4 regions of the Alteromonas alvinellae genome follow, and region 3 is predicted to be linked to each of the others. Evidence: predicted binding sites of a transcription regulator. Region 3 holds the regulator's gene; each other region holds the start of a gene.
What was found. Region 3 encodes LexA, which represses DNA repair genes until DNA is damaged. Its sites were predicted from a motif close to TACTGTATNNNNATACAGTA; they were not measured.
Positions count from the first base shown of each region.

Region 1 (3,208 bases), on a different contig from region 3:
CACGGGGCAATGGCTTCGCTTCCTAATTTATCCACCTTTAAGCGCGTAGAAGATTATCAGGCCTATATTAGCCGCCTAAATGCGCTTAAGCCTTATTTTGACCAACAAATTGCGTACATGAAACAAGCGCTAAAAGAAGGCTACACGCAACCTAAAGTTGTGCTGAACGGATTTGAGAACTCGGTAGCGTCGTATATTGTTGAAAATGCAGTGGACAGTGGTTTTTATTCTCCATTTACCCGCTTTCCTGAGTACTTTACTGCCGAGCAAAAGGCAGCGCTAACGGAACAAGGCAAAGCAGCAATAAACAGCAGCGTGTTGCCTGCATATCAAATGTTCTACGATTTCATGGTAGACGAATACATTCCCAATGCCCGTGAAGATATTGCCGCAAATAACTGGCCTGACGGCGTGGCGTATTACGCCAATAGAGCAAAGCATTACACCACCACAGATATGACACCTCAGGAAATCCATAATCTAGGTTTGTCTGAAGTAAAACGCATTCGCGCGCAAATGCAGCAAATTGTGGATGAGCTTGGCTTTGATGGCGACATTAACGACTTCATTGCGTTTTTACGCGAAGACCCGCAATTCTATGCCACCAGCGCTGAAGATTTACTAAAAGAAGCGTCGTTTATTGCAAAGAAAATGGACGCAAAACTACCTTCGCTCTTTGAGTATCTGCCAAGAACGCCCTACGGTGTAGCGCCTGTACCAGACGCTATCGCGCCCAAATATACAACAGGCCGTTACATCCATCCTAGCCGCGACGATCAGCCTGGATATTACTGGGTAAACACTTATGCCCTTGATAAGCGCCCTTTGTATGCATTGCCTGCACTGACCTTGCACGAAGCAGTGCCTGGTCACCACCTTCAAATATCGTTGGCAGCAGAGCTTGAAGACTTACCTATGGTGCGCCGTAACACCTATATTTCAGCCTTTGGTGAAGGCTGGGGTCTGTACTCTGAGTTTTTAGGTATTGAAGCAGGTATTTATGAAACGCCGTACGACAACTTCGGTCGTTTAAGCTACGAAATGTGGCGAGCATGTCGTTTGGTTGTGGATACCGGTATGCACACGATGGGCTGGAGCCGTCAACAAGCGGTTGATTATATGATGGAAAATACCGCGCTTTCAGAGCACAACGTAAATACTGAAATAGACCGCTATATCTCTTGGCCAGCGCAAGCCTTGTCTTACAAGATTGGGGAAATCAAAATTAAAGGCCTTCGCAAGAAAGCAGAGAAAGCATTAGGAGAGCGTTTTGACGTGCGCAAATTCCACCGTGCCGTGTTAGAAAACGGCTCAGTTCCACTGTTTATCTTGGAGCAAAACATCAACACCTTTATAGATGAACAAAAGGCACAATAATCATGATCGTTGCATTTGGTGTTATTGGATTACTTATCCTGTTTTTAATTTACTTTGTGCTGCGAGCGCAGAACCTACAGAAAGAACTGGCGCTGTTGCGCCACTCAAATAAGCAGACCAGTAATAAGGTTACATATGCTTACCGCAACCTTGTTCTTGTTACAGATGCGTTGGAAAAAAACCTTACTGCTCGTATTGAAAGTGCCTATAAAAGTCGCCTTATCGACCAAACTCAATACAATGCGCTACACCCACTTATGCGCAACTTTTCAGCTATTGTCATGACCTGTTGTGAAAAAGGCATGTCATTTGAGGAATCGCTGAATAAAGTGTTGCTTAATGAAGAAGTGACGCTTGAGGAAATTCGTGAAGTGGTGAAGGCTCTACCTGGCAACGTTCGCATGGTGTGGGCAAAAAATACCGCAGATGGATTTATTGCTTTTTGCCAAACCGTAACAGCAACAGTAAGCGGCACGACAGCAAAGGCTCAAAAAGAACCATCATCTGAAGAGTAACATTTTACTCTGTGTCTCTCGTTAGCGCTGATGCAACGCCAACTGTACAACAGGGTCGCCCGCTTTGCTATGTAGTAAGGTCAGCGACCCTAGCCATGTTCCTACACTTTTAAAAGTTTAATCTTTTTACCTTTCCAAACTTATCAGTAAGTTAGCGCTTAAAACAACAAGCCAAAAACCTTTTGTCTTGAAAAGGGTTATTGCTGCACTATAATACTGTATAAAAATACAGTTTATTTTGAGTGCCATGAATAAATCGTTATCCGTGCTTAATAACCACCCGCATATTTGGCGAGCCAGAGATCAGAGACAAAGTGAAACCAAGTTTTCGCTGGGTTTTCCGCGTCTGGATAAAGCACTTAACGGTGGCGTTGCATCTACAGGTCTTGTCCGTATCTCTTCGTTAACCGGCATGGGTGAACTTTCACTCTTTAAACAGGTTATATGCCAACACCGTACGCATAAGCTGGTGGTATTTATTAACCCTCCCGGGATACTACAGTCGCCGTGGTTAGAAAACTTGGGGCTTAAAGCGCAACAAGTTCTGGTAGTAAAACCAGGTTCTGAACAAGAGTCGCTGTGGGCAGCAGAGCAATGTTTAAAAAGTACGGCTTGCCACTGCGTAGTGCTGTGGAGTAATGCTGTAAATCAAAAAGAAGCACGACGCCTACAGGTAGCAGCAACGCATAATGATGCGCTGTGCTTACTGTATACTCCACCGCAACAGCAGGCATCTCAGTTAGGTTATCCGAAGGCCAACTTAAGTGATTCACAAGCCACTCCTTCGAATCAAAGCGACAGTGCATTACCCATTACGTTGGATATCGCGCTAAAGGGTAAACCCCACGCTTTGGCAGTGAACATACGCAAGCAGCGTCATGGGTGGCCAGAAGATAACATTGTTATTTCCCACCGGTGGACACCCGACAATCAGGCCATTAAATGGGCCATGGCACACAACACGCTTTCCGATCAGGCATTACACTCTGTGAGCTAATGATGCTGTGGGCTTATATTTACTGCTATCAACTAACTTTAGACAGCCATATTAACGCTGCTAAAACTAATCATGCCCACCGGCAAACGCTTAAAAGTGATCGTAGAAACACCCCTAGAAGCGAAGCTAATGGAATTTCTTCGTCATTACCGTCGAATACACCTGTTGCTGTGTACTGTAGTAAAACAAACAAAATTACCCAGTGTAATGATATTGCGAAAAAAGAAGGCATTGAAATTGGGCATGGGCTAGCTCAAGCGGCGGCGCTATGCCCTTACGTGCATATTCTGCCACTCAGTGAAGAAGCCGAAAAGCATAT
Region 1 covers NZ_CACSIH010000063.1:4,948-8,155, reverse strand. The annotation lists gene ACX5KA_RS04330 (DUF885 domain-containing protein) at 1-1,377, shown strand, start outside; gene ACX5KA_RS04325 (hypothetical protein) at 1,380-1,892, shown strand; gene ACX5KA_RS04320 (recombinase RecA) at 2,140-2,889, shown strand; gene ACX5KA_RS04315 (Y-family DNA polymerase) at 2,889-3,208, shown strand, end outside.
Region 1: ACX5KA_RS04320 (recombinase RecA) is a predicted target of LexA. The motif match lies at 2,107-2,126, and genes of this name have one in related genera.

Region 2 (3,208 bases), on a different contig from region 3:
ATCGCAGTAGCTACGTAGCTCTCCTGCCGCTTCTTCTACTTGAATTGCTGCATCATTAAGCATGGCAATGATTGGCGTTAAACTAGCGTCGTGCGCTTCTAACTCACCTAAACGTTCAATACTGCTTTGTATAACCGACAGTGCATTGCCTTCATCGCTTTCATATAAATTGTATACGCTGGTCTGGGCTTGCTCTAAAAGGCTTTGCCCGTTACTAAGGCGTTTGTGCTCTATTTCTAACTCTTCAAATTCACCCTCTTCAATGGCGAATTCATCAAGTTCTTGAACCTGATAAGTTAACAGCTGAATTCTGTCTTCGCGCTGCTGGGCTTGTTCTTGAAGCGCCTTTAACGTGCGCTGCTTATCACGCCAAAGAGAGTAGGTTTCTCTAACTTGCGCTAACATGTCGTCGTGCTTAGCGTAACCATCGACTAATTCCCTTTGATGGTCTTCTTTCAGCAACTGTAGGTGAGTATTTTGACCGTGAATGGCCAACAAAAACTGGCCTAAGCCTTTTAACTGCTGAAGTGAAGCGGGAATACCGTTGATAAACGCTTTTGAACGGCCTTCCTTCGAAATAACTCTGCGAATAAAGCAGCTATTCTCATCTTCATCTGAGGTGAGCTCATGTTCATCGAGGAAGGCTTTAGCTAATACATTGCCGTTTAAAGAAAAGTGAGCAATGATCTCAGCTTTTGCACTACCTTTTCGCACCGCATTTGCGTCGGCACGCTCGCCTAAGCACAAGCTTAAAGCGTCAATAGCGATGGATTTACCTGCACCGGTTTCACCGGTTATAGCAGTCAACCCGTTTTCCAGTTGAACTGATAATTGTTTTACAACAGCAAAATTAGAAATAGAAAGATGCGCTAACATAACCACACTCGAATAAGTTGAACATGATGATATATACAGTAACTGATAATATATACAGTATTTTTATTGTGTAAAGTTAAGTTGCAAAAAATTTATTTAAAAACAACCGGTGTCGATAATAATATTTGTAAAATCAATTATATAGGTTCGATCTTTTAAAGATGGGTTATGAATAACCGATAATTCGGGTTCGCCGAGAAGGGATAACTTAAAAAGGAGAGCCGAAGCTCTCCTTAACATTACAACTTTAATCTATTGCAGATAGTTCGGATAACAATCTGCAAACACATTAGTTGTTTACTATTGCTGTAGTTCACCGCTGCCAGACTCAATGTGCGCGCGCACAAACCACTGGAACTGTTCTAAATCTGCAAGTTGGCCGGTGATCATATCTTCCGATACTGGGTCAATTTCACCTAAAAGCTCTAACGCTTTTCTATGGTCACCATTTACACCGTCGTATACGGCATCCAGCGCCTTAAGGTGGTCAAGTACTAAACCTTTACCCAATTCATAATCGTTCCAGCTGCGACCTTCAACAATGGCTTTTGGTGTACCTTTCGGTACGCCACCTAATGTAGCAATTCGCTCTGCAATTGTGTCGGTCATTTCGCGTACCGCATCTACCTGCGGATCCAACATCTCATGCACACCGATAAAGTTTGGTCCTACTACATTCCAATGAATGTGCTTCAACGTTAACTGTAAATCTAATAGTGCAACCAATCGCTGATCCAATACCTTGATTGTTTTGGCAGCAGCATCGTTATCCATTCCAGGGGCTGTAAATTTGATATTGGTGTTACTCATGATATCTCCTATTGAATGCAAATAAGTCAGCGGGATGCGAAACATCATTTAGGCCAAATAACAAAGACCTTGTGCTGACGACTTGAAGTAATAGGTGCAACAGGTATGCCGAAAACTTATATTTCTATAAGTCTTGGTTTTCGTTGAGGAAATTAGAGAAGATTAAAAAATCTTTATTTTTCAAGCCTGTAGCAATCAAGAAAATGCTACAGGCTTATGTAATAAATGCACATGGAATCAACTAAATGGAGCAGGGAGGCTAGTAAAGCTTACTACCCCAACCTAACTTTTTACGAAGTACATTGAAGTAGCTGTAGCCCTTAGGGTGAACAAGATGGAGTTTGTCTACGCTTTTGTTTATTCGAATTTCATCGCCAGGTAGCACCGGCAGAACAATATGGCTATCGCAACTCACTTGTAGCGAGTCACTATTAACCTTTGATACTTTCATCGATACCTGACTGTCAGCATCAACAACGATTGGACGGCTGCTAAGTGTGTGAGGAAACATGGGTACCAACGTAAGTGCATCTAGCTTGGGCATAATAATAGGGCCGCCCGCTGATAAAGAGTAAGCCGTTGAACCTGTAGGTGTGGCTACTATTAATCCGTCGCTGCGCTGACTGAATACAAATTGCTCATCGATGTAAATTTCAAATTCCATCATATGGGCAACTTTTCCGTGGTGAAGTACCACTTCGTTTACAGCAGAGTTGTTACTTTTAAGCTTTTCGTGTCGATAAACTTCTACTTCAAGTAAGAAGCGCTCTTCTACTACGCATTCACCGTTAAAGATAAGGTCAAGTTGTTGAACAATATCATCGGGGTGGATATCAGTTAAAAAGCCGAGATTTCCGCGGTTTACACCGACAACGTGAATGTCAAAGCGAGCGAGCACACGTGCTGCACCAAGCATGCTGCCGTCACCGCCTACCACAACGGCAAGGTCAGCCTCTTTGCCAATAGTGACAAGGTTACAGCTTTTGAAGTTTTCGGTTTCAAGCTCTTCAGCAATACTTTCCTCAACCAATAATTTACAGCCTTTTGCCAATAAATATTCGGCAAGAATGTTCAGGCTGTCGTGGGTTGCAGCGTGCTGAGGTTTTCCAATTAAAGCAACGGTTTGATAGGGCATGGAATGCTAATGTCCTTTCATTTCCAATGGTTGGACATTAGCACAGGTTTTTTGTAAAAGAAAAGCGTAAAACGACACACAACGCAAGGTTTAGCGATCTTCTAACCGATTATAGTCGAGAAGACCGCCTTCAATAGGATAGCGCTCGCTAGACCATTGCATTAATTTATCACTAAACGCCCAAAAGTTAGGGTTGGTTCGGCGCATGCCAACATCGTTGAGCAAGGCTTTGTAATCGGCTTCGCTTTTAATGGATTTAAGCTTCTCAATCGAAGACGTTATTTCTGAGGCATTGATATACCAGAATGCGTCAGGGTAACTGCCCAACAAACCATGAACTAGCGTGATTGAATCTTTAGAAGGCTCCCGGTTTTCCTCTTCTTCAAA
Region 2 covers NZ_CACSIH010000258.1:33,753-36,960, forward strand. The annotation lists gene recN (DNA repair protein RecN) at 1-876, opposite strand, end outside; gene dps (DNA starvation/stationary phase protection protein Dps) at 1,177-1,686, opposite strand; gene nadK (NAD(+) kinase) at 1,946-2,821, opposite strand; gene ACX5KA_RS20115 (fatty acid cis/trans isomerase) at 2,912-3,208, opposite strand, start outside.
Region 2: recN (DNA repair protein RecN) is a predicted target of LexA. The motif match lies at 917-936, and genes of this name have one in related genera.

Region 3 (3,208 bases):
AAATAATCTGGACCGGCGACAGCGAAATTCAGGTTGCACAGCAAGATGCTGAGGGCGACTACGTCTTATCAGATATACAAACTGAAGCACACTCTTCTAATTACTTTGCTGCCGGCTGGGCCCCTTTTGGTGATAATGATGAAAGAGCAGTCTTTGTTAGTGAGACAACTAACTACTACACATCAATTCAGGTGCTGTCAGTTAACACGAAGAATGAACTTACCATCAGCGACGAACTTGGCGACGATGTTTTTGACTATAGCAGACCCGTTGTTACTGACTATAACAATGATGGCGTGGGTGAATTATTCACAGGAGCTTTGAATAGCAATACATCATTCAACGTAGTTAAGTTGTCAGATAACTCAATTCAGTGGTCACTGAGCCAAAATCAAAACAGCCAAATCTCACTCATCGAAGCAATAGACGTTAATGACGATAATTTTGTTGATGCGGTCATTGTTGAAAACAATCGACTTAAAGCATTCGATATTGAGAACCAAGTTCTCATCGACGCTGTCATTAATGAGTTTTCAATTGATACTGTCGCTGAGCTCACCAATAATGGCGAACACTTCTTTGCTGTTAGTGGCTATGAATCATTAAAGCTCTATACAATGCAAGATGGCGAGTTTGTCGGACTAAATGCACTAGATGTTTCTTGTAGTCAATTGATAAGAATTAATGCTGATGGTGACGACGCCTCTGAGTTCGCATGCTTAGATAGAAACTACAATAGAATAAATATTTATGACGTAACAAATGACGCCTTGGTACTTAAAGAGGCCATAACGCCTACATTCAATCTTCAGAATATAGCCGTTATTCCAACGACATCGTCTAATCAATCAATACTTGGCATTTACCAAGCTGAAGAATATGACTCATCGTATGGATATTATGACAACGTTGCTTACCGAGTCACTGAAATAGATAACAAAGGACATGTCATTTGGCGTAGCCCTTCCATTGGCATTAATCATGTCGATGGTATGCGTACCCGAAAGAACAATGCCGGTGAAGTAGAGCTTCAAATAGGTAATCCGAACATGGCCCTTCTTGTGAAATAAAGGTAATACACTTGTCGCTGTCTATTGCTTATGGCAAAAGACGCGGCAAGTGCTTGTTATTTAGTTTTAGGTGTATATACTTACAGGAACTGTATGAACAGACAGGTCTTTTATGCGCCCACTCACAGCTCGACAAACAGAAGTTTTAGAACTTATCAAAACTACCATGCAAGAAACGGGGATGCCGCCTACGCGTGCGGAAATCGCTCGTCAACTTGGTTTTCGTTCTGCCAACGCTGCAGAAGAACATTTGAAAGCCTTGGCGCGTAAAGGCGTGATAGAAATTCTGCCGGGTACCTCTCGGGGTATCAAACTCAATATTCCCCTCGAAAATGACGTACCTGAAGAAGAAGGCCTACCTCTCATCGGGCGTGTGGCGGCGGGTGAGCCAATTTTGGCGCAAGAGCACGTAGAATCACACTACAAGGTAGACCCTGCACTGTTTCAACCTCAAGCAGACTTTTTACTGCGTGTTAACGGCATGAGCATGAAGGACATAGGTATTTTAGATGGTGATCTCCTTGCTGTGCATCGCACCACCGATGTTCACAATGGCCAGGTTGTTGTGGCACGTGTAGACGAAGACGTTACGGTAAAGCGTTTAGAGAAACGTGGTCGTGAAGTATTACTTCATGCCGAAAACGAAGAATTCGCACCTATTCGAGTAGACCTAGCCAACGAACCTTTTGCTATTGAGGGGATCGCAGTGGGCGTTATAAGAAACGCGGATTGGATGTAAGGTTTTAACACCTTCAATGAAAAGCGGCGCACTAGCCGCTTTTTTTATGCCTTTTATTGCTTTATTTCTACCAGTTTTCTGGAGTTAGGGTGACTAAGCACGCTTTTAAAAAACGAACCCAAACATGACTGTCAGAAAACGTATTAAGCGTATTTTGCCTGTGAATGAACTAATGAATATGCATTCATTATTTTAAAGTCTGTTTGAAAATAAATATTAGCAACCTATTAGTTGTTGATTTTATGATCAAATGATTGCTGATAAAACCTTTGTGTTGTTCAAAATGTGCGTTTGATTTTATCCTCGGCTACTACATGCTCATTTCTTTTTCCATCCAATATGTAACGTAAGGCTGCCAAATAAAATGATTAAAAATTGAACACTTCGTTAAATTTTTAACAGAAAAGACTAGACGGCACGGCATTATTGCGCAATTCTTAGACAAAGATTAACAAAATAATAACAATGACTCTTAATTTGTTTTACAAGTTGAGGTAATGGGTCAATCGTTCGCAAACCATTTGGTAGGGCATCGCGCAAAATAATCAGCGTTTTTGGTCTTGCTATTACGGAGGTGCTGAGTGAAACAACTAACGACCGTTTTCGCAAAATGGTGTTCAACAATACCGTTTTTGCTTCTTTCCCCTTTGCTTCTTGCCCAAGAAGTCAGTGAAGAGGCTTCTTCACTAAACTTAAGACGCGGTGCCACTGACATCAGTGGCCAGGTTTACGACCTCCACATGCTGATGTTTTTTATATGCGTTGGCATTGCTGTTGTAGTGTTTGGGGTTATGTTTGCCTCGATGTATCTGCACAGAAAGTCCCGTGGCGCGAAGCCAGCAAATTTTCATGAGAACGTGAAAGTTGAAATTGCTTGGACCGTTATCCCCTTTCTTATTCTTATTTTTATGGCTGTGCCTGCAGCGAATACGCTGATTGCGATGGAAGACACATCTGAGCCTGACATGACTGTGCTAGTAACAGGCTCACAGTGGAAGTGGCACTACAAGTACATGGACAGCGACGTTGAGTTTTATTCATTGCTTGCTACTCAACGCGAGCAGATAGAGAACAAGTTCCAGAAAACAGATAACTACCTGTTGGAAGTAGACCGCCCATTGGTTATCCCGACTGGAAAAAAAGTACGCTTTCTTATTACTTCAGACGACGTTATCCACTCTTGGTGGGTTCCTGATTTTGCGGTGAAAAAAGATGCCAACCCCGGCTTTATTAACGAGTCTTGGGCCAAGGTGAATGAGCCTGGTATTTATCGCGGACAGTGCGCAGAACTTTGTGGGAAAGACCACGGCTATATGCCGGTTGTGGTGATTGCTAAAGAGCCTGCTGAATTTGATAAATGGATGGGCGAACAAGAAGAAATTGTTCGTAAAGCAAAAGA
Region 3 covers NZ_CACSIH010000113.1:87,052-90,259, forward strand. The annotation lists gene ACX5KA_RS08010 (hypothetical protein) at 1-1,070, shown strand, start outside; gene lexA (transcriptional repressor LexA) at 1,183-1,809, shown strand; gene coxB (cytochrome c oxidase subunit II) at 2,391-3,208, shown strand, end outside.

Region 4 (3,208 bases), on a different contig from region 3:
CAGGGCGAATACGCTCAGCAATACATCGACGCGAGGCTTCGCGCCATTCATCAAAGCCAGGTACTGAAGTAATGATAATGGTCTTCATGTAGAGCGACCTTTTAGTCTGAGGCTGAACATATCTGCGTTATCCGCATACTCAAGCGCCAAATAACTCAAACTGTTTAGGCTGTTTAAACTGAAGCTCAAAATTATTACTGTCGAGTAAATGGATATCAGGGAAGTAATCTCCCACGCTGATGAAAGGCTTCAACTTTTTAAGGGGTAGACGCATTTTGGTAAGGTCGATCCAGTTGAGCTTAGTATTACGCCTTATAGATAGAATCTTTTGTACCGTTCGGGCGCCAAGACCAGGAACGCGTAGCAGCATCTGTTTGTCAGCTTTATTTAAATCTATCGGAAACACGTGACGATTGCGAAGTGCCCATGAAAGTTTAGGGTCGTAGTCCATATCTAACATGTCATCTTCTAAGATTTCATCTAAGCCAAAGCCATAAAAGCGCAAAAGCCAATCCGCTTGATATAGGCGGTGTTCCCGTACCAATGGCGCCGGTTTTAATGGCAAAACTTCCGAAGCATCAGGAATAGGGGAAAATGCCGAGTAATAAACACGACGTAGCTTTTGCTCGCTATAGAGCTTTACGCTTGTACCTAAAATGGTTTTATCGTTCGACCCATCGGCACCTATAATCATTTGCGTAGACTGTCCCCCTGGCGCGAAACGGGGAGGGCGTTTACCCGAAAACGTCTTGTCTATTTTATGCTCTGCAATTTTTTCTTTTAGCGTATTCATCGACCTGTGAATATCATTAAGATCTTTCTCTGGTGCGTACTTATTTAGCGAAGACTGCGTGGGCATTTCCACATTAATACTAAGCCTGTCTGCATAAAGGCCTGCTTCTGCTTGTAATTCTGGCGACGCATTCGGGATAGTTTTAAGGTGAATATATCCTTTAAATCCGTGGTCAATACGCAGCGATTTCGCAATACGTACCATGCTTTCCATAGTGATATCGGGAGATCCCACAATCCCAGAGCTTAAAAACAAACCCTCAATGTAATTGCGCTTGTAAAAGTTAAGGGTTAATTCTACCGTTTCTTTAACCGTAAAACGCGCTCGTTGAACATTGCTTGAAACCCTATTAATGCAATAATGACAATCATAAATACAGTAGTTTGTCATAAGAATCTTAAGCAGCGAAACACACCTACCATCAGGCGTAAAACTGTGGCATATACCCGAGCCACCAGTGAGCGAGCCTATGCCTACTTTTTCGGTTTTCCCCGCTTGTCGTTTACCGGCGGAACCGCTCGCACAGGACGCGTCGTACTTGGCAGCATCGGAAAGAATTTCTAGTTTTTGTATCAGTCTGTCATGCATCTCCGATGTATACTTCCTTTAATTACTCACAGCAAACAAGCTAGTATTTTTCACCAAATCATCGATACGAACTTTTTTGGCACTGGCTAAGTCGCATTATTTTATAGCATGTATATATATACAGTACAATTGGCAACGCTAATAGGGAATTAAGATTTAATGTTAGCCTTGGCGGCTTACTACAAAGATGAATGGGCAGAAGGCAACACGTTGCTAGAGATAGAAAAGGTAGGTTTGCTTTATAAAAAAGTGATATGTCATTGGCTATCAAAAGCCAATATACTTAGAAAGTTCATCTCGAATGTTCTCGTACTTTTCTTTGTACGGTGCTTTGAGTGTCATGTCATCAATAAGCTTAAATAAACGTTTACATTCGTTTATTAATTTCATTTCTGCCTTATCTTCTTGTATGGCTATCTGAAGAAGGCATTGAAGCAAATTCAGTGCAACGCCTGTATTAACGGGGGCGAAACCCTGAGCAAGGGCAAACGAGGCTTTTGCTCGTTCGTAGTCTTGCTGTTGATAGTGTTGAATACCTTCGCGGTTAAACTGTTGGTAACTCGCAATATTTTTCTGTGCGTTTTTAGCCTGTGTCTCAAGCATGGTCACGCTATTTTGGTCGAGTTCGTCACCTCTCGATGACAGAATAGAGTCAAGTTGCAGCGCGTCGTCATATTCTCCCAGTTTGTACATGACGTTAATGCTATCCGGAATAAAAGCAGTGGGAACCTCGGTATATTTATCGTCTAGTAGTGTTTGAGAAGTATTTAAGTGACGTTTAGCATCGATTAATTTTCCGTCTATCGCACTTATTCTGGCATTTACAATATTGCCAAAAATATCAACGTCAAACTCTCTGTCTACTTTTTGTAAATGTTCATCAAACTTACCTCTCTGAAGAGTAAGCAAGGCTTCTTGTTGATACTTATTGCGCTGCTTTTTATCTTCAGCAAACTCAGCAACATCGAGTAAACTACGAATAATGCCGCACCAGTGTAAGCTTTTCTTATTCACCGTGCGTTTAGACAAGTCCCAAATAGCCTGGCTGGATGTTGCGGCTAATATCAAATCGTCATTCTGACGACCAATTTCGCAGGCTTTAAAATGTCGAGGTAATGAAAAGGGAGAAAGCTTTATAGCCTCTTTTATCGCTTCCAATGCCTTTTCACCAGCTTCCAAAGCCTGATGTGCCTGTGCAAGCATGTCATGAGCGTCGGCATTGAACCTGTTGCGCTTCAGTATTTTCTTGGCAACCGATATCGCTTTTTCATATTCATTAAGAAGAAGATAAGACCTTCCAATGGCAACTTGCGCCCATAAAACTGGTTTACTGTCTATGTAATCACGTAGAACATCAAGTGCTTTTTCAGGCTGTGATATTCTCCAATAAAGTTCCACTAAAAGCTGCTCGCAGTGCCCTTTGTAATGACGAGGGTTTTCTAAAAGCGTTTCAATTTGGTCTATCGCGCTATTAATTTCACCTTGCTCAATTAAATTGAATACATGCTGAAGGAATTGTCTTTTCTGCCAGGCCCGAATAATGCGAGATTTTAGTTGTACTTGTGAAAAGGGTTTTATCAGAAAGTCATCTGGTCGCCGCTCAATACTACCTAGTACTACAGGCCGCGCGCTATCAGCGCTGATAAGAATGAAAACTGATGTGGGGCTAATAAGCCTGCGGGTACGTAATTCTTCGATAAGTTCATAGCCATTTTTATTCTCTGCTCCCAAGTGTAAGTCACAGATAACAATATCAAACCTATGCTTTTTGCACAGGGATACAGCTTGTTCAGCGGAAGATTTAGTGACTACATCGGATGCGCCCAT
Region 4 covers NZ_CACSIH010000187.1:29,266-32,473, forward strand. The annotation lists gene ACX5KA_RS13800 (TIGR03915 family putative DNA repair protein) at 1-88, opposite strand, end outside; gene ACX5KA_RS13805 (putative DNA modification/repair radical SAM protein) at 140-1,381, opposite strand; gene ACX5KA_RS13810 (response regulator) at 1,649-3,208, opposite strand, start outside.
Region 4: ACX5KA_RS13805 (putative DNA modification/repair radical SAM protein) is a predicted target of LexA. The motif match lies at 1,488-1,507, and genes of this name have one in related genera.